DNA from 2 places in the Pseudoalteromonas agarivorans genome. Region 1 is predicted to be linked to the other one. Evidence: predicted binding sites of a transcription regulator. Region 1 holds the regulator's gene; the other holds the start of a gene.

What was found. Region 1 encodes MetJ, which represses methionine synthesis genes. Its sites were predicted from a motif close to TAGACGTCTAGACGTCTA; they were not measured.
Region 2: a site for MetJ is predicted at 10,351-10,368, ahead of NQT65_RS10860 (methylenetetrahydrofolate reductase). Genes of this name have one in related genera too.

Annotation. Positions count from the first base shown of each region.
Region 1 covers NZ_JANIGJ010000011.1:66,941-83,419, forward strand. The annotation lists gene metB (cystathionine gamma-synthase) at 1-870, opposite strand, end outside; gene metJ (met regulon transcriptional regulator MetJ) at 1,139-1,459, shown strand; gene NQT65_RS17125 (malic enzyme-like NAD(P)-binding protein) at 1,521-2,762, opposite strand; gene rpmE (50S ribosomal protein L31) at 3,283-3,498, opposite strand; gene priA (primosomal protein N') at 3,731-5,917, shown strand; gene NQT65_RS17140 (SPOR domain-containing protein) at 5,929-6,456, shown strand; gene hslV (ATP-dependent protease subunit HslV) at 6,536-7,054, shown strand; gene hslU (ATP-dependent protease ATPase subunit HslU) at 7,066-8,394, shown strand; gene NQT65_RS17155 (gamma-butyrobetaine hydroxylase family protein) at 8,457-8,831, shown strand; gene NQT65_RS17160 (methyl-accepting chemotaxis protein) at 8,863-10,743, opposite strand; gene NQT65_RS17165 (MJ1255/VC2487 family glycosyltransferase) at 10,833-11,870, opposite strand; gene NQT65_RS17170 (phosphatase PAP2 family protein) at 11,867-12,406, opposite strand; gene rraA (ribonuclease E activity regulator RraA) at 12,609-13,106, shown strand; gene NQT65_RS17180 (formimidoylglutamase) at 13,184-14,230, shown strand; gene NQT65_RS17185 (GGDEF domain-containing phosphodiesterase) at 14,433-16,097, opposite strand; gene hutI (imidazolonepropionase) at 16,220-16,479, opposite strand, start outside.
Region 2 covers NZ_JANIGJ010000005.1:146,960-163,438, reverse strand. The annotation lists gene guaA (glutamine-hydrolyzing GMP synthase) at 1-514, opposite strand, end outside; gene guaB (IMP dehydrogenase) at 611-2,080, opposite strand; gene xseA (exodeoxyribonuclease VII large subunit) at 2,227-3,558, shown strand; gene NQT65_RS10890 (hypothetical protein) at 3,570-4,250, opposite strand; gene cysE (serine O-acetyltransferase) at 4,293-5,111, opposite strand; gene NQT65_RS10880 (diguanylate cyclase) at 5,236-6,165, opposite strand; gene NQT65_RS10875 (hypothetical protein) at 6,465-6,869, shown strand; gene NQT65_RS10870 (helix-turn-helix transcriptional regulator) at 6,871-7,185, shown strand; gene NQT65_RS10865 (M16 family metallopeptidase) at 7,273-10,152, opposite strand; gene NQT65_RS10860 (methylenetetrahydrofolate reductase) at 10,412-11,368, shown strand; gene NQT65_RS10855 (sensor domain-containing diguanylate cyclase) at 11,443-12,420, opposite strand; gene NQT65_RS10850 (DEAD/DEAH box helicase) at 12,476-13,726, opposite strand; gene NQT65_RS10845 (DUF3581 domain-containing protein) at 14,054-14,755, opposite strand; gene NQT65_RS10840 (hypothetical protein) at 14,923-15,315, shown strand; gene NQT65_RS10835 (hypothetical protein) at 15,320-15,619, opposite strand; gene gltX (glutamate--tRNA ligase) at 15,781-16,479, opposite strand, start outside.

The DNA.
Region 1 (16,479 bases):
TTTAGCAAGCGTATGTTGAGGATGCGATTCAAGGCCTGGGTAGTAAACTTGGCTAACATACTCAGAGCTTTCTAGGTATTTAGCAATTGCCAGGGCATTTTCTTGGTGCTGTTTTAAACGCACATTTAAAGTACGTAAACCACGTAACGTTAAATAGCTATCAAATGGTGCGCCGGTAATACCAATGTTATTGGCCCACCAAGCAAGCTCATCACCAAGCTCTTGTGTTGCAGCAACAACTGCACCGCCTACAACATCAGAATGGCCGTTTATATATTTAGTGGTTGAGTGCACAACAATATCTACGCCAAACTTAATGGGGTTTTGTAATGCCGGTGATAAAAAGGTGTTATCGGCGGCCACTAATGCACCGCACTGTTTTGCTATATCCGTCACGGCTTTAATATCCGTTAGGCGCAGCACAGGGTTGCTTGGTGTTTCTATCCAAATTAATTTAGGTTTAATGGTTAAAATTTGTTCTAAGCTTTCTGGTTTAGTTAAATCAAGCACTTTAAGTTTAAGCAAGCCGCGCTTTTCTAACGACGTAAATAAACGGTAGCTGCCGCCATAACAATCGTGAGGAATAACCAATGTATCATCGTTATTTAATAACTGTGTGGCTAAGTGCACTGCTGCCATGCCCGTAGCAGTAATAATTCCGCGTGCGCCACCTTCAAGCTCTGCTAGAGTGTCAGCTAAAATATCGCGATTAGGATTACCACTGCGTCCATAGTCGTATGCGCGCTTAGTATCAAAATCGGCAAACGAATAAGTCGTCGATAAATAAATTGGCGGTACAACGGCGCCATGATGTTTATCGGCATCAACCCCATTTCGTACAGCAATGGTTGCTTTGTTTTTTTCGCTCATATTCGTCACCTGATTAATTTGGATGTTTAGACGTCTAAAAGAGTAAGTTATCCATTATAATAAGTCAAAGCTTTTAAAGCTCTAGATGGCTAAAAATAACAGGCGCGTAAAACTTCAAGAAAGCTGTATTTACTATTACAGCCAGCTTATTAAGATAGATTGCTATCTATTATTTGACTATCTTTTTTAAAACGATAGAATTTCACGCATATTTACACGCTTTTTACGCCGTGTGAGAAATTAATAATCTGAGGCAACGATACATCTTATGGCTAAATGGAATGGTGAGTATATTCACCCATACGCAGAACACGGGAAAAAATCAGAGCAAGTTAAAAAGATCACCGTTTCGATCCCGCTAAATGTATTAAAAGTATTAACTGATGAGCGTACACGTCGTCAAATAAACAACCTGCGTCATGCAACAAACAGCGAGTTACTATGCGAAGCGTTTTTGCATGCCTTTACAGGCCAGCCATTACCTAATGATGATGACCTACGTAAAGATAACGCAGAAAAAGTACCTGAAGAAGTTAAAAAAATAATGCAAGAAATGGGTTTAGAAGTGCCTATTTTAGACGAAGAATAAAACGTCTTTTTAAACAAAAAAACCTCAGCATGCTGAGGTTTTTTTGTTTAAGCGCTATAGATTACGCCATATAATTTTCCGGTAAGTCAATTTGTGCCACGCCCGATTCAACAGCAGCAATAGCAACCGCCTTGGCTATACGTGGTAATAAACGCGGGTCCATCGGTTTAGGAATAATGTAGTCTGCACCAAATTCGAGCTTTTCTACACCCGCTGCTTTTAATACTTGCTCAGGCACTGGCTCTTTAGCAATACTACGAATAGCTTCAACAGCGGCTATTTTCATTTCATCGTTAATTGCGCTTGCACGTACATCAAGTGCACCACGGAAAATAAACGGGAAACATAAAACATTATTAACTTGGTTAGGGAAATCAGAACGCCCCGTTGCCATAATTAAGTCTTTACGTGCACTGTGCGCAAGCTCAGGTGCAATTTCAGGATCTGGGTTTGAACATGCAAACACCACTGGCTTATCGGCCATTAGTTTTAGATCTTCAGGTGCAAGTAAGTTAGGACCCGATACACCTACAAACACATCAGCATCAGCAATTACATCTTGTAGAGTACGCTTATCTGTATTGTTAGCAAAAAGCTGTTTGTATTCGTTTAAGTCATCGCGGCGAGTATGAATAACCCCTTTGCGGTCTAGCATATAAATATGTTCGCGCAGTGCACCACACTTAATTAACAGCTCCATACAAGCAACCGCTGCAGCGCCTGCACCTAAACATACAATAATGGCATCTTCTATTGATTTGCCCTGCACTTCTAAAGCGTTAAGCATACCTGCCGCAGTTACAATAGCGGTACCGTGTTGGTCATCATGAAAAACCGGAATACTGCAACGCTCAATAAGTGCTTTTTCAATTTCAAAACACTCTGGCGCTTTAATATCTTCTAAGTTAATACCACCAAACGTATCGGCAATATTAGCCACTGTATTTATAAAGTCTTCGGTGGTGCGATGCTTAACTTCAATATCAATAGAATCTAGGCCAGCAAAACGTTTAAATAAAAGCGCCTTACCTTCCATAACAGGTTTAGAGGCTAATGGCCCTAAATTACCCAAACCTAAAATTGCCGTACCATTACTGATCACCGCAACCATATTACCTTTACCGGTATATTTATATGCATTGGCTGGGTCTGCTGCAATTTCGCGCACAGGCTCTGCAACACCGGGGCTGTATGCTAATGCTAAATCTTGCACCGTTTCGGCCGGTTTTGTTAGCTCAATGCTGATTTTGCCTGGAACGGGGTGAGAGTGGTAGTGTAATGCTTGTTCACGAAAATCTGACATAACGCGATGGTATCCTGCAATTTAAGTTAAGTGAGAGGGAGTATGGGGCTAAGATACTCTTATTATTTTTAAATTCCAAGCAATATCAGGTCTATCCTGTTATATGCTATATCCGTTAATTTTAAGTGATTTATCAGCAACTTCGCTAAAAGTTATCAATATTAAACAAATAAAAATTCATTCAAAAAGTGCTTTTTGAGGTTCATTTTGCCCTGCCAATATTTTTGTAAAATAGCAGAATATTAAAAGAGTAAAATGCACCAATATGGCGCGTTTATCACCGTTAAAAACAAATATCGCCACGATAAGCACTTTTAGCAGCTTGGTTAAAAATTAACGTATAAAAAATATAGAGAAGAATTGTGAGTTTGTCTGCAAAGGTTTATGCATATTCAGAATAAGAACAGGAAATAGTTATGCACACGTAGTACGGCAATAATCGGTGGTTTTTCAGTAAAAGTGATGAATTTTAGGCACAAAAAAAGCACCCGAAGGTGCTTTTTTTACTAAACAGCAATAATTACTTCTTGCTGCTAAGTGCACCGAAGCGCTTGTTGAAGCGATCAACACGGCCGCCAGTGTCTAAAATCTTTTGCTTACCAGTGTAAAACGGGTGACACGCAGAACATACGTCTAGGTGAATGTCTTTACAAAGAGTAGAACGAGTTTCGAATTTGTTTCCGCATGAACATGTTGCAGAAATTGCTTCGTACTTAGGGTGAATACCTTCTTTCATAGGAACCTCTAGTTAAGGCCGCATCGCTCTCCAAACCCGAAGTCTGGCACCATACGTCGTTAAAACAAATTTATAGGCCGCGGATTTTATCCAACTAGCTTGCCCCGCACAAGCTTTAATTACGCTTTTTGCCAAAAAAGTAACCAACCAGCGCTACCGCATCCATTTGTATGTAGGTTTTTAGCCTTATTTTTAGTACATTAAGCTATTACCCTTTATCACATGAGTTGTTATGCGTTTTGTTGAAGTTGCTATTAAAGTTCCGTTACCACGCACCTTTGATTATAAAATAGATGAACAACTCATCTCGCCCTCGGCGCCTATTATGCCAGGGATGCGTGTTTTAGTACCCTTTGGCAATCAAAAGAAAGTAGCGGTTGTTCTTGCTCTTAAAACACATACCGACGTGCCAGAGAACAAAATTAAAGCGGTTACTGAGGTTATTGACCAAACCCCTATTTTATCATCACAGCATTTAGAACTGCTTAGCTTTACTGCACGCTATTATTGCTATCCGCTCGGCGAAACCATACACATTGCACTGCCAGGTGCACTTCGCCAAGGTGAAAACCCAGATAAAACTAGCATTAACATGGTTAGCCTTACCGAAAAAGGCGCAAAGGTTCCATCATTAAAAGCAAAAACTCAGTTAAATTTACTAAAGCAACTCGCACAATCGGGTAAGTCGTCGGTAACCGAGCTAAAAGCGCTCGGCTTTAGTAAAAAAACAATAGATGCCCTAATAGATAAAGAGCTTATAACCCAAAGCATTGAGCATGATAATCAATGGCAAAGCGTTGCGCCCACAGTCGGCACCAAGCCAGTACTTAATAAAGAGCAAGCCGTAGCATGCACTACAATAAATCAAAGTGTTGGCTTTAAGAGCTTTTTATTAGAAGGTGTAACAGGCAGTGGTAAAACCGAAGTGTATTTACAATGCCTAGAAGAAGTCCTTAAACGTGGCGAGCAAGCCTTAGTATTGGTGCCTGAAATAGGCTTAACGCCACAAACTGTTAACCGATTTCGTCGTCGCTTTCCCGATACGCCAATTATGCTATGGCACTCAGCCCTAACCGATAACGAACGCTTGCAAACATGGCGTTTTTGCGAAAAAGGCAGCTGCGCAATAGTAATAGGTACCCGTTCGAGTATTTTTCTACCTTTTTTAAAGTTAGGAATGATAGTGGTTGATGAAGAGCATGACTCATCATTTAAACAGCAAGATACCTTACGCTACCACGCACGCGATTTAGCCGCTTATCGGGCATTTCAGCACAAAATACCGCTTATTTTAGGCAGTGCCACCCCTGCGCTCGAAACACTGCACAAAGCTATAAACAACAAATACCAACTTTTAAGCCTTACAGAGCGTGCACAAACTGCGACCGATAATCAGTTTATGTTGCTCGATATGAAAGGCCAGCCCGACCAAGCGGGTATTGCACACGCAAGTCTTGCCACTATGCGCCAACATTTAAACCGTGGTAAGCAAGTTATGGTGTTTTTAAATCGTCGTGGCTTTTCTCCTACACTAATTTGTCACGAATGCGGGTGGCTGAGTGAGTGTAATCGCTGCAGCACCAGCGCAACTTTTCATAAAGCCATTGGCCAAATGATTTGCCACCACTGTGGAGAGCAACACCCAGTACCTCACCAGTGTCCTGATTGCGGTAGCACACAAATTTTTCCAAACGGTAAAGGCACCGAACAAATTGAAGAATTTTTATCGAGTGAATTCCCCGATACACCCGTAACCCGCATCGACCGCGATTCAACCCGCCGTAAAGGGAGCTTAGAAAAAGCCTTAGAGGAGATAAACAAAGGCGGGGCGCGTATTTTAGTGGGCACACAAATGTTGGCTAAAGGTCATCATTTTGCCGATGTTAGCTTAGTGCTTATATTAGATGTAGATAGTGGCTTGTACTCATGCGATTTTAGAGCCACAGAGCATTTAGCCCAGCTGGTAACTCAAGTTGCTGGGCGCGCGGGTCGCTCTGGTGAGCCAGGCCAAGTATTACTGCAAACCCACTTTCCTGAACACCCTTTATTGCAAGACTTAGTAAATAATGGCTACCAAGATTTTGCCCGTTTTGCTTTAAGTGAGCGTGATGATGCCGATCTTCCACCCATTACCAATATGGCTATAGTTAGAGCACAAGGGCACAGTATTAAGCTCGTTGTCGATTTTTTGACGGATTTGGTTCCTGTTAACGGTGTATCTGGTATACAATTGCTCGGTCCAATCCCTGCCCCACTAGAAAGAGTGGCGGGTATGTACCGGTTTCAATTGCATATTCAAGCGCAAGACCGCAAAGTATTGCATCAGTATCTTGCGCAAATGGTCGACTATTTAAGCACCAGCAAACTTGCACAAAAAGTGCGCTGGAGCCTTGATGTTGACCCTATAGACATGATTTAGGTTAAAGCCAAATGGCACAGCACGATTATATTAATAAAAAACCAGCGGGTAGAAAAAACACCAAGCAAGCCCCTGCTAAAAAACCATTTCCTATACTTTTAGTTGTTATTACTGTTTTGCTTGTAGGCGGCTTTGCTTACGGCTTATGGTTTATTAAAAATAACGCCGACCCTGAGCTTGTTGAGCAGCAGGCGCACCCTAAAACAGCTGAAAAAGTAGAAATAGCTAAACCTCGCGCTCCTAAGTTCATTGAAGAAATTAAAGAGCACGAGATCCAAGTTGAAGTAAGAGAAATTGAGCAAAAAGGCCCCTATGTTATGCAGTGTGGGTCGTTTAGAACACACGCACAAGCCGAAACCCTCAAAGCTAAAATTGCCTTTGCGGGCTTAATTTCTGAAATTAAAAAGACCACAGGTACTAATGGTGTTTGGTATAAAGTGCGTTTAGGCCCTTATAAAACAAAGCGCCAAGCCGAAAGCGACAAAAACAAACTCAAACGAGTGCATGTTGTTAGCTGCGGAATTTGGGGCTGGACTTGAAATTAGTCCATTCACCCATATAACCTCATCATAATCGTTTTTTACAAGCTGCCCCCGCAGCTTGATGATGAGGAATAACATGACCACTATCGTAAGTGTACGCCGCGACAATAAAGTAGTAATTGGTGGCGACGGCCAAGTTTCACTTGGTAATACCGTAATGAAGGGCAACGCCCGTAAAGTTCGACGCCTTTATAATGGCAAAGTAATTGCTGGTTTTGCCGGCGGTACTGCTGATGCCTTTACCCTTTTCGAACGCTTTGAAAGCAAACTAGAAATGCACCAAGGTAACCTCACTAAAGCCGCTGTAGAAATGGCCAAAGACTGGCGTAGCGACAGAGCTTTACGCAAGCTTGAGGCACTCCTTGCGGTTGCAGATGAAACTGCTTCACTAATTATCACCGGTAATGGTGATGTAGTGCAGCCAGAAAACGATTTAATTGCCATTGGTAGCGGTGGTAACTTTGCTCAATCAGCAGCCACTGCCCTATTAGAAAACACCGATTTAAGCGCTCGCGATATCGTAGAAAAAAGCCTGACCATTGCTGGCAACATCTGTGTATTTACCAACAACTTCCAAACAATCGAAGAATTATAATAGGACCCATTATGTCTGCTATGACCCCAAGAGAAATTGTACACGAGTTAGATCAGCATATTATTGGTCAAGCTAATGCTAAAAAAGCCGTGGCTATTGCCCTGCGTAATCGCTGGCGCCGTATGCAACTAAACGATGACTTACGCAGCGAAGTAACCCCGAAAAACATTTTAATGATTGGCCCAACCGGTGTCGGTAAAACTGAAATTGCCCGCCGTTTAGCTAAACTCGCTAATGCGCCTTTTATTAAAGTAGAGGCGACTAAATTTACTGAAGTGGGTTATGTTGGTAAAGAAGTAGAGACTATCATTCGCGATTTAGTTGATGTATCAATTAAAATGACCCGCGAGCAACAAACTAAAAAGTTTAAACACCGCGCAGAAGAAGCAGCAGAAGAGCGTATTTTAGATGCACTTTTACCACCGGCTAAAGATCAATACGGTGAAACACAGCGCGATGACAACTCATCTACTCGTCAAACATTCCGTAAAAAATTACGCGAAGGTCAGCTTGATGATAAAGAAATAGAAATAGATCTAGCGCAAGCACAGCCAAATGTAGAGATTATGGCGCCTCCTGGTATGGAAGATATGACCAACCAGCTGCAAAGCATGTTCCAAAACATGGGTGGCGACAAACGTACTAAGCGTAAGTTAAAAATTAAAGAAGCCTTTAAGTTATTAACCGAAGAAGAAGCCGCTAAATTAGTTAATCCTGAAGAGCTAAAAGAGCAGGCTATTTTTGCAGTAGAGCAAAACGGCATTGTGTTTATAGATGAAATAGACAAAATTTGTAAGCGTGGCGATTCGTCAGGCCCAGATGTTAGCCGTGAAGGTGTACAACGCGACCTACTTCCACTAATTGAAGGCTCAACCGTTAATACTAAGCACGGTATGGTGAAAACCGACCACATGCTATTTATTGCATCAGGTGCGTTCCAAATGGCTAAACCATCAGACATGATCCCTGAGCTACAAGGTCGTTTACCTATTCGTGTAGAGCTTGAAGCACTAAGTGCTAATGACTTTAAACGAATTCTTACCGAGCCACATGCTTCACTTACTGAGCAGCAACGTGAATTGCTTAAAACTGAGCAAGTAAATGTTGAGTTTAACGATGATGCAATAGAGCGCATTGCTAAAGCCGCTTGGCAGGTAAACGAGAAAACCGAAAACATTGGTGCTCGTCGCTTACATACGGTAATGGAAAAGCTAATGGAAGAAATTTCATACGATGCGTCTGAACAAGCAGGCTCTACCCTTACTATTGATGCCGCTTATGTAGAAAAACATTTAGGCGCATTAGTTGAAGATGAAGATTTAAGCCGCTTTATTTTATAAGGTAGGCAAAAATACTATACTAAAAGCCTCCATATTGGGGGCTTTTTAATGGGACATATAAAATGAAACACGTAACAAAAGTGCATTATCATAGCGTGAGTAAAAACCTAGATGTTTACTTTGATGATGACAGTATGGCTGTATTTAGCTGCGAGTTTTTACGCGTTCACTCTCCCTCGGCCGAAGTGCAAGGTCATGGTGCAGAGCCAATGAAGTTGGTACTTAATAAACAACATGTTGGAATAAAAAAGATTGTACCGGTGGGGCATTACGCACTGAGATTAGACTTTGATGATGGTCATAACAGCGGGCTATTTAGCTGGAGCTACTTTGAAACACTACAAGCGCAGCACGAAACCTTGTGGGATAAATACCAAGCGCGTCTTGGCGAGCACGAACAAAACAAAGATAGCGTACCAATAAAGTTTGTTCCCTAAACCTTATTGGCTTTTTAAACGCTACACTGTATTACACTTTAAATTTATCAATAGCGGCAAATAATACGCGTGCTTGTTCAGAGACTTCTTCACTGGTTTGCGCATTATTAACTGCATGCTCTGAGGCATCTTGGGCAATGTCTCTAATGCGTACTACATTTTTGTTCACCTCTGATGCCACCTGACTTTGCTCATCAATAGCAACGGCAATTTGAGTGCTCATCTCCATTATGGTTTGCACATCTTCGGTAATAGCGCCGAGTAAATCACCCGCTTTAATAGCTTGTGAAGCACTTTCATCACCTTGCGAGCGACATTGATGCATAATACTTACTACCTCTTGCGTGCGCTGCTGAAGCGTATTAATAATGCCTTCAATTTCACTGGTAGACTCTTGTGTACGTTGCGCAAGCGAGCGTACTTCATCCGCCACAACAGCAAAGCCTCGCCCTTGCTCACCAGCACGAGCGGCTTCTATCGCAGCATTCAATGCGAGTAAATTGGTTTGCTCTGCAATGCCTCTGATCACATCGAGCACAGAGCCTATGGTTTCACCGTCTTTTTCAAGTTGCGATACCACACTTGATGCGTTACCTAACGACGAAGATAAATCGCGTATGTGCTTAACCGTAGAGTCTACTTCATTACGCCCTTGCTGCGCGCTTAAGTTGGTTGACTCTGCTTTTTTAGCGGCAGCTTCGGTATTATGAGAAATATCTTGAATCGTTGCCTGCATTTGCGTAGCCGCAGTGGCAACCATATCCGCTTCGTGTAACTGCTCTTGCATGCCTGAACTTGTTGCAGAGGTACTTTCAGATAAGTGCTCTGTTGCCACATTTAACGTATTAAGCGCGGTATTTACTTCGTTTATGAGGTTTTTAAAATCGCCTATTAAACTATTAAAGTCCGAGGTCATAATGGTAACTTCATCATTACCTGTTTGCTCTATCATTACGCTTAAATCGTTATTACGGCGTATGTCGTTTATGGTGTGATACACCCGCTCAATAGGCACAATAATTGAGTGGCTAGTAAAGTACACCAACGCCAACACTATAATCCCCGAAATAACAAATACAACGATGGCGATAAACTGCGCTTGGTCAACGCTTTTCTCAACTTCCAGCTTAGTTGACTCAACAATTTGACCAACAACCTGATCGCTTTTTTCTACGTTAATACGCATAACGCCTAGTGCACCTGAGTCTAAATCTAGCCCTAATTGCGTTTGTGCCTTTACAAGATTTTGAAAAGCGCTTTGATACGTATCTATTAAAGGGTTTATTTGCGACTTATAACTACTTTGTAAATCAGCTTGGGTAATTTTTTGTTTAAACGTACTAATAAGTTCGTTAAAGCGAGTTAAGTATTTTGCATCAAAGCGCAGCATAAAATCTTTCTCAGCGCGTCGCAGCTGTAGCATTGCCGATAAAAGCTCAAAATTATCTTGCTCTTTTAATAGCACCTCAACTTCGTGCACTGCATTTCTGAGCTTGCCATATAACCCATCTTTAGGGTTTAAACCTATCTGTTGCTGTAACCTAACAACCTCTGAAAAATTGTTGTTGTAGTTAGTAATAAGCGTATGAAAATGCTCAATTTGCGCTGTGGTAATGCCCTGCTGTTGCATTACCTCCTGCAGCTTTTTGATTTTAGTGCTTAGCTGTTTAAAATCCTTATCAAATGATGTAAGTGCTTCCTGCTGCTTGTAAAAAAGAAAGTTTTTTTCATGCTTTCTAAGCTCTAGTGCATGTACGTTGAGCTCTTCTGCAAGCTGAATTGTTTTATTCAGATTGAGTGTTACGCGTGACTCATAAATTATCACACACAACAAAATGACCATTGCCAGACCGACTACCACTGCATTAAGTTGCAAACGCCTTTTAATGGTTAAGTTTTGTAAAAAATTCATTGAAAACACCTATATTTAATATGCACTAATAGTGTAGTACGTTCTGGCGCTTTATATTGAACTTTTTATTAACTTTTTATACATATAACTCATGCTTTTAGATTAACATTACCCCATAAATCTTTATGCAATGAGTGAGTGTCATGCCACTGTTTATTAAGTAGCCATTTAACCAAAGGGGCAGGATCACTGGGAAAATTAATTTGTTTGTTTTGCGGGGCACTATTCCAATCATCCAGCGCTTGCGGGTTTAAATAGTTCATTACATGGGCCATTTTCATCGCCCGCAATGTTTGTGCATTTGCATCTTGTTCAAACTGACCATCAAGAGGTTTAAGTAATAATTTTTTCCCAAGCTTTAAGGCCTCACTTGCCAGCTCAAAGCCTGCATTACCAATTACGCCACTGGTATTTGCTAAGTCGTTTAAAAACCCCGCTCGTGAAGGAGTGCGCAAATGAATATGCCCAAGGGATTTATCCTGCGCGTGCGGGTGGTAACAGTAAAACTCTTTTTCTGGGAAGTCCTTTAAATAATCAATAATGTTGTCGAGGTTTTCAAAGGGTAAATACACCAGCACTTTATTCATAACGGCGACAGGATTGCCATGGTTATGGTTTGCAATAAAGGGCGGTATAATATTATCTGCAAAGGGCTGCCAATGTACGCCTAAATAGGTGCTTGCTGGCGCGTAGTGCTTAATAAGAGACTTTCTAAATAAACCACGGCCAAACATAGGCACACTATTAGATAAAAAAGCCGCTTGGTGACTAATACCAACTACAGGCACGCCTGCGCGCTTTGCAGCCCAAGCTGAAATAGGCTCAAAGTCATTTAAGACAAAATCGTATTTTTTTACATTAAATGATTTTATATCGTTAACTAACTTACACACTCGGGCATTTTTTAATGTTTGATAGCTTTTTACTTGGCCGTTTTTAGTGCTAAACGATAACCCCCGAAACGTTTTGTAATCAGCAAAGTCCTGCATATCAAAGTAGTCTTTTTCAGGGCGCCCTGAAAAAACGTAATCTACATCTATACCTAACTTTTTAAAGCAACTTGCCATAACACGGGCGCGCGTAATGTGACCATTACCTGTGCCTTGTATGCCGTATAATATCTTCATACAGGCACCACCAAAGCTAGCGCAAATAAACCGCATGAACTGCCAATAACGGCGCCTATTATTATATCTGCCGGAAAATGTACGCCCAATACTACGCGAGAAACCGCCACCCCCGATGCCCAACTAAACCAAAGCCACGCATACTCTGCAAAAAAGTGACTCAATATTACCGCAACTAAAAATGCTGCTGCACTGTGTCCCGAAGGCAAACTAAATTTGTCACTAGGCACAATATACGCATTACTGACTAAGCAATCACAGGGGCGGATTCGGCCAAAGCTACGTTTTGCTAAAAAATAAATAGGCCTTTCAATTGCAAACCCCAGTAACACTGATATTGGCAATAACTGATGCTGCTCATTGGTACTTAGCCACCAAATGGCGCCACACATAAGTAAATATAAACCACCATTACCACTTTTAGATAAACCAAGCGCAGCCGTTTTCAGCCATTTGGGTGAATTATAATTAAACAGAGTTAAAAAGAGTTGTTCATCCATTTGAGCCATTTTTTTAAGCACGTTATTGTCGTTCATTATTTACCCTTAGCTGCACAATATCTAACCATAGTTAAAGCTTAGTGGCAGAAAATAACAATTGAGTGACGCTTTTAAGACACTATTGTTGCCATTTCTAATTTCGGCATTTTTTGAATAAATTTACTGCTATTAAGTCGTTGTTATTGCATATAAGGAGGGTATACTGAGGGTAACTTATGTACCCTTTGAGGATAAAATAATGGATTACAGCACTTCTGACTTATGTGACTTTTTTGCCGATGTGGTTGACGTGCTTGAACCGATGTTCATCAACTTTGGTGGTCGACACACGTTTGGCGGCCGAATTAAAACGGTTAAATGTTTTGAAAATAATGAACTGATCCGTGAAATACTCTCACAAGACGGTACTGATCAAGTACTACTTATCGATGGTGGTGGCTCAACACGACGCGCCCTTATCGACATTGAACTTGCAGAGCTTGCGCTTGATAACAACTGGAACGGCATTATTGTATTTGGTGCTGTGCGTCATGTAGATGAGTTAGAAGAAATTGATTTAGGTATTCAAGCGATTGCATCAATTCCTGTTGCCGCCGACAGCGAAGGCGCTGGTGAAGATGGCATTGGCGTTAACTTTGCTGGTGTGTCGTTTTTTGATGACGATTTTATCTATGCAGATAGTACTGGCATTGTATTATCAGCAGAAGAACTTGAACTAGAAGTTATCGAAGAATAAAGTAACAAGCAGTGCTCAACAGAGCACTGCTTACGCCACCACGAATAATTTTTGCTGCTCAATACGGATTCAACACAGTGCACCCTACCTTAAAAGTGTATGATGAAAACGCCGTTAAACCCTACTGCTCCACACGCGTTAACGAAACAAAAAACTGGCAGTCTGTTGCCCTATTAGACACCCATGTAAATGTACAACAAGCCCTTAACGATGCAGCGCAATTTGGTATTCGCTACGTATTAATTGGTATATGTGAAGATATAGGCCCTCGCGCTAATTTAGGCAATGGCGGCTCACATCAAGCTTGGCCCGCTTTTTTACAATACTTTTTGAACCAACCAGTTAACCCGTTTAACGCGACCCAGCAGGTATTGCTGTTAGGCGAAATTGACGTTGATGATGTAATGGTGCAAGCGCAAGGCTTAAATAACCAGCATGCTGAAGAGCTGGCTCAATTACGCAAACTATGCGCAACGATAGATGAGCGAGTAGAGGTGGTATTAACGCTTATATTTAATGCGGGCCTTGTGCCTATTATTATTGGCGGTGGGCACAATAATAGCTTTGGCATACTCAGTGCTTTAAGCAAACATAGTGGGGCTTCAGTTAACGCTATAAATTTTGATCCCCATGCAGATTTACGGCCTTGCGAAGGTCGCCACAGCGGCAATGGCTTTAGCTATGCCTTGAAGAAAAATGCATTGCAGCAATATCATATTATTGGCCTGCATGAGCAAAAAAATAACCAAGCCATTTTTGACTTAATCGCACAAAAACAATGTAGTTATCACAGCTATCAAGCTATTAATGTACGCCGAGAAATATCACTAACCGACGCCGTACAGCACGCCTTAGCAGCGTTTAATAAAGCGCCACTTGGTATTGAACTCGACTTAGACAGCATTTCATTTTTACCGGCCAGCGCGTATACATGCTGCGGCTTTAGCGTTAGTGATGCTGAGCATTATGTGTATTTAACAGCAAAACACAGCACTGCCCGCTACCTACATTTGTGTGAAGCTGCACCGCTAAATCACCCCGCTGGGTTAACAGCAGGTATGCAAAGCTGTGGGCAAATTATTAGTGCATTAGTTAATGCCTACTTACATGCAAAAACGCGTTAATTGTAATTAGCTTAATTAACCGCTGTATTTTTAAGGCCGCTGAATTACGTTACTGACTTAGCTAAAAATGGTGAGTTAATTGAGCTTACTATTGGCAGGTGTATAACTCACTTTTGCACGCTATACGCTTATAAGTGAGTAATTCTATCGCAGCGAATTGCTGAATTTCCCTTACAAAATAATTATTGCAGCTTGGCATAACTTATTGTGTCTGGTGAGCCTGCCACTGCTTTAGCCAACTCATTAAGCCAATGCTGCTTAACGGGTGGCCAAAATAATAACCTTGTGCTGCGTGCGCTTTTAAACTTTTTACAAATTTTAATTGGTCTAAGGTTTCAACGCCCTCAAAAATAACCTTGGTATTTTGTTGGTTATGCATTTCAACCATACCGCCTACTAGGCTGCGAATATTATTTTGATTGCTAAAATCTGCAGTAAGCGATGGTGCCACCTTAATGTATTCAACAGCTAGATTTGGCAGCTTAGAAAGAACAATGGGGTTATCGCCTAGCCCATCAACGCATATCTTTAAACCTATATTATTTAATCGGGCAATCATCGCACGGCCCTTATTATCTAAATCTGTGAATATATGCAGCGGGCATTCAACAATTAAATCTCCGTGTTGTAAGTTGTGCTCACTCACCACGCTATCTACAAACTCAACAAACTCTTCGTTAAGCATTTCGGGGCCAAATAAGTTAATGCTCAGCGGTATAGCAATCCCCTCTATGCGAAGTGCCATGGCAAGCTCTGCGGCCCGCTCTATAACAAACTTAGCCAGTGGGTAAGCTAAACCCGCAATATGAATATCATCAATAAACCGGTGGGCAGATAAGATACCTTGTTGAGGGTGCTGCCAACGCAACAGAAGTTCTAAAAACTCAATTTGGCCGTCGTCATTGCGAATAATAGGCTGAAAATAAAGTTCAAGCTCGCTTACAAAATCAATATTAGCCAGCTCTTTTAAACGGGCTTGCTGCTCAAGTTGCTCAACCATCATTTGTTGATGGTACACAACCACAGCTTTTTTAGGCTGACTATCAAGGGCTAAGTATGCACACGATACTAAGTTATCAAAGTTAGCGTCTTGCTCATCGCAATTAACGTAACTCGCCCTTGCTTTTACCTCTACGGTACAATTAGCAACGTTAAACGGTTTAAGTGTTGCGCCAATAATTTGCTCAATGATGTGTTCATGGCTATGTTTGTGCACAGCTAAGCTGCAAATAAAGGCAAAGTTAAGACCGCCTAAATGCGCCAATTTTTCTTGGCCACCTAAGTCAATCACATTGTCGTTATTTAGTAAGTCTTTTATTCTGTTGGCCGATTGTGCCAACAACAAATCACCAAAATCTCTGCCTATGTGCTGATTAACTTGCTCAAACCCTTCTAGACGAATAATCACCAGTGCTGCTTCTAGCTGTTTTTCTTTACTCCAGCTGTAATAACCCTGGCGTAACTGCTGTTTATCTGCAAATGCAGCAAGAGGAGAGTCATCTTGGTACGGTTCAGGCTCATTAATGTTATGCGAATCTTCAACTTTGGGCTCTTCTTCCTCGCTCATTAGCCCTACAACCGCTAGCAGAATAATAGCCACCACCACCCAAAATAGGGGCACGTCCATGAGTAAATGCGCTGAAAACAACACCACAAATAGCAACCCTGAAACGGCGCTTGTGATAATCATGCTCCAACTATTACGCTCAAACGCTTGCCATAAATGAAAGCAAAAACCAAAAGCGAGCAATATTGCTAACCAAGCAGCCCCGCTGCTTAAAATGGCTAAACCGACAGCGCCTGTACATAAGTAACTAAATTTAATACTGGTATTTTTAACCGCAAATAACGTAGCGACCATCGCCATTAACAGCGCGCCGCTAAAAAATATTGGAAAGTTACTGTCAGTCAAAATACTCAAGCTTACGCCACTCCATTAGCAATAAAATTTAATAAAAGCATGTTAAATATGGACAAAAATAATACAAACTAATTAATTCTACCCAAAATCCATAGATTTAACAGTTTATTTACGCCAAATTGGTAACTTAATTGTGCAGGGTGACTTATTTGCCAGTGCGCAATATCAGCCCTTGCTCCAACCTTTAGCACGCCTCTGTCTTTTAAACCTAGTGCCTGCGCTGCATTGCGGGTTACTCCCGCAAGGGCCTGCTCAGGGGTGAGCCTAAATAAAGTACATGCCATGTTCATCATTAAATGCACAGAACATAAAGGCGAGGTGCCTGGGT
Region 2 (16,479 bases), on a different contig from region 1:
CTTCGTTAGACATAGCAGCATGCGGACACGTTGGTGTTTTAGCTGTGGTGCTAAAGCTTGCCGGCACTTCCATTACTTTGTCGCCGTGGCTCATCCACACGTCTAAAACGCCATTGCCGCCATCGGTAATATGATCTTCAATTGCATCGAATAATGCACAGTTACCCACTTTTTCTACTTGTGCATAACCAAACTCTTTTTTATCTGAGCTGTGTACACTGCCGCCAAGTTGAGCTGCCATGGTTTGCATGCCGTAACAAATACCCAGCACTGGCACGCCAGCGTTAAACACGTATTCAGGTGCACGCGGGCTGTTCTCTAGTGTGGTTGACTCAGGGCCACCAGATAAAATAATACCTTGTGGATTAAATTCGCGAATTTGCTCTTCGGTCACATCCCATGCCCACAGCTCACAGTAAACGCCAATTTCGCGGATACGACGCGCGATTAATTGAGTGTATTGCGAACCAAAATCTAAAATTAGAATTCGTGAATCGTGAATATCTTTGCTCATGAAGGATCTCGTAAAGTAGATGCTAGATTCCACTAATTTGCTTAGTGGCTATAAAAGAGGGCTGGTAATTCCAGCCCCGTAATTTAAACGTGTTGTTTAACCTAAGCGGTAGTTAGGCGCTTCTTTGGTAATTTGCACATCGTGAACGTGCGACTCACCCATACCTGCAGATGTAACACGTACAAACTGCGGTTTAGTATTTAGCTCTTCAATGGTGGCACAACCCGTTAATCCCATTGCGCTACGAAGGCCACCCACTTGCTGATGAATAATCGTTGCAATTGGGCCTTTATAAGCGACGCGACCTTCAATACCTTCAGGTACTAATTTGTCAGCTTGGTTAGATTTTTGGAAGTAACGATCCGACGAACCTTCTTTTTGATCCATCGCACCTAATGAGCCCATACCACGGTAAGATTTGTAGTAACGGCCTTGGTAAAGTTCAACTTCGCCTGGCGCTTCTTCTGTACCAGCAAGCATTGAGCCCACCATTACACACGATGCACCCGCAACCAATGCTTTAACAATATCGCCAGAAAAACGAATACCGCCATCAGCAATAACTGGAATGTCACGCCCTTGTAAGCCATCTACCGCATCAGAAATAGCCGTAATTTGTGGCACACCACAACCTGTAACAATACGCGTAGTACAAATGGAACCTGGGCCAATACCTACTTTAACCGCATCCACACCTGCATCAGCAAGGGCAATTGCGCCTTCGGCTGTAGCCACGTTACCGGCAATAATTTGTAAATCTGGGTAAGTTTCACGAGTTTGAGAAACACGGTCAATAACGCCTTGTGAGTGGCCGTGTGAAGTATCGATAAGTAAAACATCAACACCCGCCTCTACTAATGCAGCAATTCGCTCATCAGTACCTGCGCCAACACCAACTGCAGCACCTACACGTAAACGACCTAACTCGTCTTTACATGCATGTGGTTTGTCTTGCGCTTTTTGGTAATCTTTTACGGTGATCATGCCTTTTAGTTTAAACGCATCATCAACCACTAAGATTTTTTCAATGCGGTGTTCGTGCATTAAACCTAAAATTTCTTCGCGCGATGCGCCTTCTTGAACCGTTACCAGTTTGTCTTTTTTAGTCATAACGCTAGAAACAGGCTGTTCAAGCTTCGTTTCAAAACGCATGTCACGACCAGTAACAATACCTAGTAGGTTATTTTCGCTATCAGTAACCGGGAATCCCGAGAACCCTTTTTCTTGCGAAAGAAGCGTCGCATCTGCAATGGTTAAATCGGCAGACACAGTAACAGGGAATGACACAATACCTGCTTCGTAGGTTTTAACTTTACGTACGTTTCTCGCTTGTTCTTCAATGGTCATGTTTTTATGGATAAAACCAAGACCACCTTCCTGCGCGAGGGCAATAGCTAAACGAGCTTCTGTAACAGTATCCATAGATGCTGAAATAAGCGGCAAGTTAAGTTTGATACCACGCGTTAAGCGAGTTGAAATATTTGCCATGTGTGGCAAAACAGTAGAATGACCAGGTACTAAAAGTACGTCATCAAAGGTAAGAGCTTCTTTAGCGATTCTAAGCATTTTGGCAACTTCTCACATGTGGATCTAAGATAAGGAATTGCGGCCAAATTTTAACAGCGTTGTGGGCATTCGTAAATAATATTTCGCAAATATTTATGATAAACTTGCCTTATAACTTGCCTCATAATAGTTTTAGGTTGTTTTTTATGTTTTCGAAGCCTTCGCAAACGGTTTACACCGTATCGCGCCTTAACAGAGAGATTCGTACAGTTCTTGAGCAGGGCTTTGCATCGCTAATTTTAACAGGCGAAATTTCTAACTTTATTACCCCTGCTTCTGGGCACTGGTACTTCTCGTTAAAAGATGAAAAAGCACAAATTAAAGCGGCTATGTGGCGCGGCAATAACCGCTCTCAAAGTTACCGCCCCGAAAACGGCGCACAAGTAACAGTAAGAGCCCGTGTTTCACTTTACGAACCACGCGGTGATTATCAGCTTATTGTTGAGCATATGGAACCTGCCGGTGAAGGCCAGCTTAAACAAGAGTTTGATGCATTAAAAATGCGCCTAGCCGCTGAGGGGTTGTTTAGTTCGGCCTATAAAAAACCACTGCCGCAAAATATAAACCGTGTAGGTGTAATAACCTCAGCAACGGGCGCTGCTATAAAAGATATATTAACCGTACTTAAACGCCGCGCACCGCAATTAGAAGTCATTATTTACCCAGCCATGGTGCAAGGCAAAGAAGCCCATGTGCACTTAATTAACCAAATACAGTTAGCCAATGCACGCAATGAGGTCGACGTACTTATTGTAGGGCGAGGCGGTGGCTCGTTAGAAGATTTATGGTGCTTTAACCATGAGCAGCTTGCGCGTGCTATTTATCAAAGTGAATTACCCATAGTCAGTGCGGTAGGCCACGAAATAGACACAACCATCAGTGACTACGTAGCCGATGTACGCGCAGCAACGCCTTCAGCAGCCGCTGAGCTTGTCAGCCCTAACACGCAAGAGCTACATAGTAAGGTTATTGAGCTCATTAACCGGTTAAATAATGCCTTTAAACACGATATGGCCGATAAGCGCGCACTAGCAACACAGTTACAGCATCGGCTTAACTTGTGTCATCCGCGCAATCAACTTAATCAAAAAGCGCAGCGATTAGATGAGTTAACTATTGCCTTACAACAAGGCATGCGCAATCGCCTTTACCAACAAGAGCGCACGCTTAATAATTTAACCCCGCGTTTAATGCGTCAATCGCCTGATAAAAAGCTATCACAGGCCAGCCATCAGCTTATGCAGATACAAACTCGGCTTGAGCAAGCAATGCAGCACAAGTTGCAACACGCGCAAAATAGCTTAGCGCTGCAAGCGAGTAGGCTCGACTCGGTAAGCCCACTTAATGTTTTAGCGCGCGGTTACAGCATAACCAAAACCCAACAAGGCAAAGTGGTTAAATCGGTAGATCACATTAAAACGGGTGACGTGCTAATTACAGAGCTGGCCGATGGCGCTATAAAATCAACGGTGTTGTAAAGCTCTTTCAGTTAAAGTTCTGTGGCCATTAGTAAGGTTAGTTCGGTGTCGCTTGACGTTGAGGTTGTTCTTTTAAATTGCAACCAAAACTCTTGCTTCATTAACTTATCGTTTAGCTCTCGCCATTGGGTATGATCAAACGAGTCGTTATCAGTAGGTGCAGCAAGTTCAAATTTACATACGGTGGTTTTACACGCTGCACTAACAATCTCTGGGATAGAGCTTAGATCAGAGGTAAGTAAAAAATCTTGTAAAGCTATTTCTGTTTGATAAGCCCACTCTTCATTACGTATTTGCTCATCAAATTGCGCTTGCAAAACGGCTTGCGCATCAGAGGGGTCACGCAGCTGCTGCGCCGCGTTTTTCATCAAGGCTTTTTGCGCTGCTAATTGCTGTTTAAGGTGCGATACTTGCTCTTCTAAAGGAAGCTCATCTAGCGGTTGTTGATCTGGTTTAGGGGGATTATCTTTTTGCTCTATACGAGCGCTTTGTTCAGGGGCAGCGGGTACAACACGCTTTGCTGTTGCTTCACTGCTTTTAACTGGCTGAACAAAAGGTGCCTGCTGCTTTGTATCAGCATGTTGTAACTTTGCGGGGTTTGCGTCACTTGAAGATAAATTAAAGTAGCTCCACGTTAAACCTACACCCGCAATAAATCCTATCCCTAGTGTTAATAAGCTATTTTTGTTCATTTTAATTCCTTTTAAAATTATTTTTATTTATACAGGCTGCTATTACAGCATGGCGCTGGTGTGTGATTCGTTTTCAGGCTCTGGTGTGGTTAAAAAGTTTTGGTTCATACTTTGCGCCGGACACGGACAATCCGGTCTGCCAATAATTTTAGCCGGTACGCCTACAGCGGTGGTATGTGGCGGTACTGCGGTTAAAACAACTGAACCTGCGCCAATACGTGCGCCCTCGCCTACTTCAATATTACCCAGCACTTTAGCGCCTGCACCAATAAGCACACCGGCTCTAATTTTAGGATGACGGTCGCCCTGCTCGTTACCCGTACCACCAAGCGTGACCGATTGCAGTATTGATACGTTATCTTCAATTACCGCCGTTTCACCAATAACAATACCGGTGGCGTGGTCAAACATTATCCCTTTACCAACCTGACACGCAGGGTGAATATCAACCCCAAACACTTCTGAGGTTCGGCTTTGAATAAAACGAGCAAGCTCTTTACGGTTTTGCTGCCACAAGCAGTTAGCTAAACGATGCGCTTGAATAGCATGAAACCCTTTTAAGTTTAAAATAACCGTAAGGTAGGTTTCGGCTGCTGGGTCTCTGTCTTTAACGGCTTTAATATCTTCGGCCACATAAGTAAGCATACGGTCGCACTTTACAAACGCTTGGTCGAATAACTCACGTATTGTAAAAGCCGATACAACAGCATCCGCCAACTTATTAGCAACAATAAAGCTTAACGCCGAACCTAAACACTCATGATTTAAAATGCATGAATACACATGACTTGCTAAAAGGGGTTCGCGAGTTACAACTTCATTAGCTTCACTACGAAGCTGTTGCCAAATTTCATGACGCATAATACTACACTGCCTTAAATTGATATAAAAAGAGCCTTTTCCTAAGTTTAACGGATTTAAAGCCTAAGGTGTTAACGCCTTAGTTATTTGTTCTGGTTATTAGGTATAACTAAGAGTAAAAAAATTATATGAGTGCTAAATCACTCACACACAAAGCATCTTTTCCTTTATCTTTTGCTTTATAAAGTAAATCGTCTGCTTCTTTGATTAAATACGCACAGGTAAAGTCACTACTGGGTGTAATAGTAGTGAGGCCTACACTCACTGTAAGGGTTTGGCTGGGTAATGAGTGTTTATTTTCAATGTTTAACTGTTTTAATTTTTCTAAAATATCGTTCAATACTAACAAGGCCTGATCTGAGTTTGTATTTCCATACACTAATACAAACTCTTCACCACCAAAACGGGCACATAAATCACCTGGGCGTTTAGTAAATTCATTGAGTACTTTAGCCACCCTTTTTAAGCATGTATCGCCTTGTTGGTGGCCGTAAGTATCATTGAGTAATTTAAAATCATCTATATCAATAATAGCCAACGAAAGCGGCATACCTAAACGCTGACAACGATTCCATTCTTGCTCTAAAAAGGTATCAAAAAAGCCTCGGTTAGCAATATCAGTTAAGCCATCAATAGCGGCAAGTTTTTGTACTTGCTCTTCAGCCAGTTTACGCTCGGTAATATTTTGATGGCTAATAGCGTAATACGCTTTATCTGTATGGCTAAACGACACTACTCGCATCATAAACCAACGTTTTTCATCTTCACTATGGCATGGATATTCTAAATAGAAGTCGTCATTAGCCCCCGAAATAACTGATTTAATGCCGTTAAATGCCTTTAAACCAAAGCTATCTCCTTTTTTAGCAGCTTTTTCACACTCTGCTAAGTAATTTTGCTGCTCCCACATATCACAGCAAACACAGTCGTTTTGCTCACCAAAGTTTTGCCAGCTTCGGTTTATATAAACTATGTCGCCGTTAGAATTAATAACCACTACTTGGTCGGGCGTGGTATCTAGTACCAACTTAAAAAACGCTTTATCGTCAATCACGAGCTTTCCATTTTAGCTTTGTTGTTAATCAGTATAATCAATAACAATTCTCTAACACAATATTGTTACTTTACTTCACGCTATTTGCATAATTTATTAATGTGAAGTAATACTCCGTATGACAGCTAAATAGTCTATAAAAAATATAAAAATTTTACTTTTACATTAAAAATCAGATACTAAAGCAGCATGACAGGGTTACTGTCATATGCCAAACTAGCTACTGGCATACTACTGACGGCGTAAAAAATAAAAACAAACGCTAAATTAGCATCATCAACTCAACAAGGATAACGGTGATGAAAAACGATATATTGAATACAAAAAAGCTTGGTTATAAATTTTACTTTCAAGATGGTGACAATCAAATAGCCTGTTTTGGAAGCTACTTCACTGGTAAAGAAGAAGTATTTGTAAACGATGACCTATTCAGTAAAAAACGAAATATCTACTGTGCAAGCACACACTCTTTTGCTTTTGAGGGCTCACAGTACCAAGTAAAATTTGACATGCTTAATATACTTACAGGACGTCTGGAGTGCACTCTTTATAAAAATAGCAGTGTGATAGCCAAACAAGTTCAAAGTAGTCTTTCAGACGATCCTAAAAAGGCAGCATTTTTTCTTGCTGGCTGTACATTAGGTGGGGCGGTGTTTGGCTATACAACGGCAACTATTGTTGAGCTATTTGTAGGGAAGCTTTAACGTGCAATTAAATCCTACAACAGTTAAATCGCTTAGAAGTAAGTTAGATTGGACGCAGCAACAACTCGCAGATGCCTGCGATGTAAGTTTGCGGACCATTCAACGGGTAGAAAAAGAAGGCGCCGCTTCTAAAGAAACCACTATGGCGCTTTGCGCGGTACTTGAAGTACGCCAAGGCGAGCTAATTAAACTTGATGAGCCTATAAATAATGACGTTAAAAGTACGCCAACTAAAAGCTTTTTAGCGGGAGTGGTTATTAGCTCCTTAATAAGCTTTGCTCTAGGCGCAGGCTCAGTGCTTTTAGCGACTAACTAATATTACGTTTTAATAGCACTAATTAAATAAAAATGCCCCAAGCTATAAGCACTGGGGCATTTTTTATATGTTAGAAAAAGAGATTAATTACTGAAACACTTTTTCAACAGCCATTACTTCAATGTTCTTAGCTGGAATAGCTAATTTATAATCGGCAATGACTTTATCCTCAGCAACAAGCGCTGCTGGTTTTTCTGTGTTGTAAACCATTGGCGATGTTTGCTCTGACACTAAACGTTTTTTCATGTCTTCGCCGTCACCGGTAATAAACACGTACTGTACGTTATCTGTTTGCAGATTATCTTTAATCACGCGATTAACATCAGCAAGCGTTAGCTTTTCAAGTTTACTTGTCACGTATTTTACAAACGACTCTGTGTTATAAAATTCACTATCAAGTGCATAACCTAATTGGCGGTTTTGACTTGCGACAAGCTGCGGTACGTAGTTAATTAAAAAGTTACGTGTTGCTTCAAAGTCTTTTTCGGTTAAGCCATTTTTAATAAGCTTATCCAGCTCAAACAAAGCGGTACGTGTTGCAAAGTGTGCATCGTTATTAGAGCGCAGCGGGCGTAACCAAATTTGGAATATTTGCTCAGAGCGTCCTAAGTTTGCATCAGGCTTAGTTTGAAACATGCCACGTGGGAAGTACTCAATGTAGGCGTAATCGCCGTAGTTCATACCACGTGTTTGACGAATTCGCTCATACAAGTATGAGTTAGAACTACGGTGCTCACCAAAGTACGAACGCACCAGCCAAAGGGCTGTCCAATCTTCACTACTACGAATAGTATCAATTGGGAAACCAAACGATACCGCAGTAGATTGCGCCGACTTTTCTACAATCGTGGCATGGTGACCTTTAAGCTCTGGCGCATCAGGAATACTTAAACGGCTTTGCTCGCCTTTAGGTAAGGTTGCTAAATCGCTCATGATTTCGGTTTTAAGCGCTTTTGGCACAGCGCCAATTAAACCCAGTGTTAGTTTAGATTGGGTAAGCTCTGTGTTGTAAAATGCTTTTACATCATCAAGCGTTAGTGCTTCTAAATCCGAAATATCCCCGTAATTGTAGCTTTCGTATGGGTGGCCTTTGTAAAGTGCGCTGTAAAGCACTTCTTTACCTAGCTCTTCATCGTTAGAGGCTTTTAATCCCGACTTAATACCGTCGATCATTTCTTTTTTAAGGCGCTTAAAGTCATCATCTCTAAAACCTGGGTTAAGTAACTGATCGCTTACAAGCGCATACCATGTATCAGCGTTATCTTTATGAATACGCCCTTGGAATGACAGCATTTCTTTATCTATTTGATAACCAAAGCTGCCAGCAAGCGGATAAAGCGCTTTTTGTATGTCTTTGTAACTCGTACTTTGCGAGCCACCTTGAGCAAGCATAGCGGCTGTGAGCGCAGCAACCCCTTTTTTACCTTGCGGGTCTGCAGCAGCCCCTGTATTGAATAAAAAGTTTACATCAATCAGCGGCGAGCTATTCGTTTTATCAAGCACTTTAAATACGGGTGCCTCTGGCGCTTTATCACGCTTAGCGACTAATGCGTTTAAGCTTGTTTCTTGCTCAAACCCTGGCGCTTTATCAAGTGCAGACATAGTTACGGTAGTACGCGCGTCATCTACAAAATACTTATTAGCCACAGCTTTAATATCTTGTGCTGTGATGTTGTCGGCCGATTTATAAAGCTGGTTAATAACCTCTGGGTCGCGCTCAAAATGCATATAACTTGCAAGGGTTGATGCAATCGCTTGCGATGAGTCTAAGCCGTTAATAAAGCTGTATTTAAGGTTAGACTTTAAATCACTTAGTTTTTGCTCATCAACAAGTTCGGTACGTGCTTTTGCATAAGTGCGGTTAATAGCATCGCGTGCTTTTGCTAAATCATCTTCGTTTTCTACTTTTACAAACACATGCAGTAAGCCAGGATCTTTTGTCTCTGGATTGTAGGTAAACATTTGACTCGCTATTTGTTTATCAACAACTAGCTCTTGGTATAAATCGGAGTTATTAGAAAAATAAAGCTGTGAAATTAAATCAAGTGCGGCTCTGTCTTTTTTAGCAGGCTCCCATGCAGCCCCTTTGTAAGATACAAGCAACCAATGACCAGGCAAACCTTCGTTTTTCTCATGTACATATTTAGGTGCTTGCTGCTTTGGCTCAGCTTTAATATCGGCAACGTAATCGCCTTTTTCCCAACCACCCCAATGCTTTTTAACCATAGCCATTGTTTCTTCTGGCTCTACATCGCCCACAATTACAAGCGATACATATTCAGGCTTATAAAACTTATCAAAAAATTCTTTACCGTACGCCATTTGATCTGGCATGGCTTCTATATCTTCAAAAAAGCCCATGGTGGTATGTTTATAAGTGTGCGTATCAAACGCTTCTTCGCGTACTGCGCTCAATAACTTACGAATTGGGCTGGCGTTATTTTTTAAATATTCCCCTTTAACCGTTAGCGCTTCGGTTCTAAATTGCTCTTCGGTGTAGGTTAAGTTTTGAAAAATATCGGCTTCAATTTCAAGTACTTTATCAAGATGCTGCTTTGAAAAGTTTAAATGGTAGTTTGTGTAATCGTTAGTGGTATAAGCACGGTTATCGACCCCTGCATTTTTAAATATGGCAGTGTATTCGTCTTGCGGAAATTTTTTAGAGCCTTTAAACATCATGTGCTCAAAAAAGTGAGCAAAACCGGTTTTACCTGCTTTTACTTCATTACGCGAGCCAACCGATACCGGAATTTGCAGCGAGACTACATCGGGGTAATCAGTTTTAACAACCATTACGCGTAAGCCGTTATCAAGCTCTTCGATTAAGTACTCTTGCGAAAATACACGTTCGTCAGCTTTTGTTGTTTGCTGTTGTTGTGCCGTTTGGGTGTTTTCGCTTTGCTGTGTTGCGCAGCCTGTTAGTGCCAGCGATACCGCTAAGCTTGTTGCTAGTAATTTAAATTTCATTGTTGTCCCTTTTTAAATTGAGCAAATTTGTTATTAGGTTTAATACTAACTCGCTTAGATTATGTCCCAAAGCCACTAAATATAAGAGCCCAACGGCTATTTATAATGTAAACAACTGTGTCAATTCCCTATTTTAAAAACATTTATGTATGAAAAAAGCTCAAGTTGATTGAAAAACTTTCACTAAATAAATCTATCTAGACGTCTAAATGGCTGCTATATTAAATTACATACATTGAACTAAGCTGGAATGAGGATTATGGCTTTATCACTACAAGAAAAAATAGAAGACACCAATCAAGGTGTTTATCTTATTGGTACTACCCCGCCTAAAATTGGTACTGATAAAGCGCAACTAAAAATCATTGCAGAAAAACTACTTGCTCGCTTACACGAAATTGAATACGACGGCGTAATAATTTACGACATTCAAGATGAAAGTAGCCGTACAGATAAAGCACGCCCATTTCCGTTTAAACAAACTGTAGACCCACGTGAATACAGTCACTTACTACGTAATTTATCTGCCCCAGATGTCATTACTTACAAAAGTGTAGCACAACGTGGTGTAGAGGAGTTTAAAGGCTGGTTGGATGAAACTAAAAACGACTACGATTTAAAAAATGTCGTTTTAGTGGGTAGCCCCTCATCGGTAGGTGATATAAAACTAAGCTTGCCCGATGCCTATAAAACATTGGCAGAGCAAAGTGATGACTTCTTTTTAGGGGGCGTTACCATTGCTGAGCGACATTCAAGTAAGCGAAATGAACACGAGCGCCTTATAGAAAAAACAGCACAAGGTTGTCAGTTTTTTATATCGCAAGCGGTTTACGACGCGCAAGCAACTATAGAGCTAATAACAAGTTACGCGCGCACCTGTAAAGCACAAGGTATTACACCAAAACGGATTATTTTAACGTTTACGCCGTGCGGTGGCGATAAAACCTTAGAGTTTATGCAATGGTTGGGTATCTCAGTGCCAGAGGCCACTAAATGGCGCATGCTTGATGCAGACAATACCTTAAGTGAATCTGTACGTATTTGCCGAGAAAACCTCGACCTAATACTCAAAAGCTGTGCGCACCTTGATGTGCCACTAGGCTTAAATATTGAAAGCTTAACAAACCGTAAAGAAGAAATTGACGCATCAATAAACTTATACCGTTTATTAAAAGCCATTATGGAATTAAACCTAGCCGAAAAACAAATCGCTTAGAGCCTAATTCTCCCTGTTTATAGCAAGCCTAATGGCTTGCTTTTTTGTTGCTATATTTAAGTGTATTGCTTTTATTATGCTTTTTTAGCCAATTTGTACGCTTGTTTATTTTTATACATTTGGTGATCGGCCAAATTTAATAACGTATCAAAAGGTTGCTTTTGTTTATTAGTAAAACTTTCGCCTATGCTGAGTGTCAGCGCGCATACGTTGTTTTCTAATAGTGCGTTTGTATACTCAATTTTTATTTTATCAATAATATGGCTAAGCTTACTTCTATCACTAATTTGCATCACTGCTACAAATTCATCGCCGCCTAAACGCCCTACTATATCAGCCTCTCTTAAGTGTATTTTTAAGGTATTTGCTAAGAGGATTAACGCTTGGTCGCCTATTTCATGGCCATAAGTGTCGTTTAGTTTTTTAAAGTCATTTATATCAATAAACAAGCAACACACATCAAAACCTAAACGCAGCGCTAAATTAAGTTTGTGTTGGGCAAGTAAGCTAAGTGCACGGCGATTATAAATATTGGTAAGCGGGTCAAGCATGGCTATTTCACGCATTTGCTCAAAGCTATAAATAAGCGCTAAATCGTCTTCAATTAAATCACGAAGCTGCTCTATTAGCTCAAAATATTCATCGGTGTAACTGGTTTTTTTTGAATCTTTTAAACACAAGGTGCCAAATACTTCACCTTCAGGCCAGTGAATTGGCAAGCCAAGGTAGGATTCAACGCCATCTTCAATAACCTCGGGCATGGTATTCCACTGCGTATTGCTGCGGGTATCGCTAACATACAAAGTGTTGTTGTTTTCGGCTACATATTTACAAAATAAGGGAGTTTCGGGAGGGAGTATAGGGTTGGTTTCAAAGTGTGAGCCACCTTCATTAGCTCTAATAACTACACGATAACCTTTACTAGTAGCCTGAACTATATAACCAGAGGGGGCCGAAAAAAGCCCCGTAATAAGATCAATGGTTTTTTGCCATTTATGTAATGATATTTGGCCATCGACACCAGAAAACGCCCATTGATCTGTTTCAAACATAACTATACCTCAGCTATTTAGTGGCCTTAGTATAGCCAAATAAATATGTTTAAGGCTACTTTCTGCGGCGTTTACTTGGTGCTCTTTGCCCGGTAATGCGCTTTTTATCGCGATCTTTACGCGCTTTGTTGGTGTTTTTACGGTTATCTTTAGGGGGCTTGTTTAAATCAGGCTCGTAACCTTCTAGCCATTGTGGTGCTAAGCGGGTATCCAGTAGTACTTCAATTTCTTCCAGTAACCACTGCTCGTCAATACTTACCAGCGACATGGCAAGGCCTTGCTCGCCAGCGCGCCCCGTACGGCCAATTCGGTGTACGTAATCTTCTGCTATGTAAGGTAGCTCAAAGTTTATTACGTATTTAAGCGCTGGAATATCTAAACCGCGGGCAGCTACATCGGTAGCAACTAAAACCCGCGTTGTGCCTTCTTTAAAGTTTTGTAATGCACGGTCGCGTGCACCTTGAGATTTATCGCCATGGATAGACTCAGTTTTTAAGCCGTCTTTACACATTTCTTTGGCAAGTTTATCGGCCATTTGTTTTGTGCGTGTAAATATAAGTACTTGGCGCCAATTTTTCATGCCAATCATGTGTGATACAAGCTCGCGCTTTCGCTCTTCATCTACTGCGTAAATAACTTGTTCTACTTCAACGGCGGCTGAGTTACGTTTATCAACCTCAATTAGCTCAGGATTTTTAAGTAGTTTTTTACTCAGTTCAAACACGCTGTCATCGAATGTGGCTGAGAACAATAAGGTTTGGCGATCGCCCGGAATGTGGCGCAAAATACGTTTTATTTCATCAATAAAGCCCATATCCAGCATGCGGTCGGCTTCATCAAATACTAACGAATCAACACTTGAAAGCACCACACTGCCTTTAACAATATGATCAAGTAAACGCCCAGGCGTTGCGACTATCACTTGCGCCGTTTTAAGCGCTTTAATTTGCGGGCCAATACTTGCACCGCCATACGCTAAAGCGCCTTGAATATTTGTGCCTTGGGCGTATTTTTCAAAGCTTGCGAACACTTGCTGAGCAAGCTCACGCGTGGGCGTTAAAATAACCACTCGGGCTATGCCTGGCTCATCTTTTTTTGGTGTATTTAAAAGCTTATGTAGTAGTGGTAATACAAAGGCGGCTGTTTTACCTGTGCCTGTTTGCGCGCTGCCCATTACATCGCTGCCCGCTAATATGTGCGGAATAGTTTTAACCTGAATTGCGGTAGGCGTGGTGTAATTATTTTGCTCAATTGCGGTTAGTAATAACGAATCGAGTTTAAGAGATGAGAACGATGTGGCAGACATAGGCTTAGCTTTAAAATAACAAAGAGCGCTATTGTACGCATATTACGGTACTGCGTAAATTAACCAGCTCAGAAAAGTATTGAGCTTAGTTGTATTTCCTACACCAATAAAAAAGGCGCTAAATAACAATGTATTTAGCGCCTTTTTTATACCAATCCGCTTAATTAAGTGATCTATTTTGAGGACAGATAAACGTGTTGATAGCTAGGCAAAAAATTCGCTATTTAGTTGTTCTAAATGAGAATTTTTTAACGCAGACAGCAACACTTTTAGCCCCTAAAAATGATTAAGTATTATTGCGGATTGGTATTATAATTTAATAACGTTTTAAACCGGTTTTAAGGTGGCTTTTCGCTCATTATAAAACGCGATTAAGTCATCAACCGTTGCTTGGCAGTATTCACGAATACCCGACACCACCATGTGCTTTTCACCAAAACCCACTTTTTCGCCGTTTTCTAGTAAATTAAAGCGCAAGGTAATTTTGCCGCGCTTACCCGTGTACTCAAAACTTGGCTCAGCAAACTCAAGGGTTGGTGCTTGAATATTAATATTATCAAGGTTAATGATCATCGACTCGTAAATAACCATAGGGCGCGCTGGGTTAATCATTACATCTTGCTTACCCATTAGCGGAATAATTACGTGCGGAAATGCAGCACCAGAAAACTCAACATAGTTTTTTATTAAGCTATTTGTAAGTGTTGGGCATTTGCTGGTTTTACCTTCGCGTTTTACTTTTAAAATTACTTTGTCGCCGTTGGTTACATTAAACTCATCATCCCCTTCTGGGAAGTTAAGTTTGGTGTTTTCGTCAACCATACCGGCAAAGGTAAATTCCATTCGCTCACTTATACCGTAGCGGTCTAACACTAAAGAAAAAAGTAAGTCTCCTGGCGCGCAAAACTTTTTGGCATCTTTATCATGAAGTGGGTTGTAATCATCGGCAACGCACTTTGCGAAACGACACCCTTGCTCACGAGAGATAGAAACATAATCAGCATGCTGCTGAAAGTAAGGACTTAACATAGATTGTTCACTGCTTAAACTGCTTATAACCTGCCCATACTACCAGAAAAAATTTAAAGAGAGGTCGAATCACTTACAAATTCATACAATTAACTTAAGAGTAAATGTTGCACACACCTGTTCTAGTTAGTAATTTAGGTACCAAACTAAATAAGGGACTAATTATTATGTTACGTGTTTTTGCAGCAATAACCGTACTCACTACTTTGGCTGGATGTTCTAGCGTGACTTTTCATACCGATATAGATAACGATGTTTTATCTGAGGAAATTGGTACGTACGTTAAAAAACGAGATTTACAACAGTTTTATAGCGACCAAGAAGCACACGAAAGTGGCGCCAAACTTTTAGGGCGAATAGAAGGCGAAAGCTGCAATGGCGACGGTAGAGGCGACAATAATATAAGCTACAATCGCTTAAAATCAAATGCTATAGATTTACTTAAAGCAGATGCAATGCGCAGAGGCGGTAACGCCTTTACTATAAATTCTTGTAGCGAAATCTCTGTATCGTATTGTGACCTGTCTGTTTTATGCAGCGGACAGGCCTACGACTATTAATAAATTATATATTAAGCGCAAAGCTTAGTAGTACGCGCTTTCCCGACTCAATTTTAGAAACGCTATGCTCGTATTTGTCGGGTCTAAATAAATATACGCGGTTAAACCAATTAATAATGCATTTTGAGCATTTAAAAACCCCACCAGCTTTAGGTTTTACTAGTACAAAATTAAGTTTGTAGTAGCGCCCTTGCTGTACTGGATCTATATGGTTCATCACACTGTGATGTGTAGGGTAAGTAACTAGGTTTATTGAAAAGGCATTACTGCTAAATAAAGCTTTGTTTTTTACAGGTGCAATCATGCTGCCTCCTTTAAATTTACATGCAGCATTATAGCATTTGCTAAAGCGCCACGGCTTGCGCTAAACAATATCAAAACGCGATGACATATAGCCAAACAGCCTGAAATAAAAAAGCCGAGCTTAATTAATAAGCTCGGCTTTTTATAAAGTATGACTAAAGATTATGCACTTGGGTATGTGCGGTACGCACGCTCAATATTTTTAGCCTGCTTTTTAGAAATGCCTAAATGAGCAAGCGCTACACGTAAACGCGCACGTGATAAGTCTGAGCCTAAAATTTCCATTGCATCAAGTACTGAGGTAGATGATGTTTTACCAGTGATTGCTACAAATATTGGCTCTAAAAAGTCTTTAATTTTAAGCTCGTGGAATGTAGCAACTTCTTTTGCAATGGCAAAAATAGCTGGCTTATCAAAACTACGCAAACCTTCAAGCTGCCATACAAAAAACTGTAGCGCTTGGCGTATTACGTTTTCGTCAGCTTTGCCCGCCGTTAACAGTGCTGGGTCGTAAGTTGGAATGCCGCCTACAAAATGCCCTGCTAAATCAACCATGTCCGAAAGCGTATTAATGCGCGTTTTAGCTTCTGGTAATACTTTAGCTAGCATTTCGCCATTAAACTTCCAATCAACAAAGCGCTGTACAAGCTCTTCATCTGTTAGGTTTTCGCGGATCCACATGCCGTTTAACCAGCTTAGCTTATCAACATCAAATACAGGGCCACCAAGTGATACACGCTTCATATCGAAGTGTTCAATCATCTCGTTAAGAGTGAATTTTTCACGCTCATCTGGCATTGACCAACCCATACGGCCTAAGTAGTTAAGCACGGCCTCTGGTAGGTAACCCATTTCTTTATA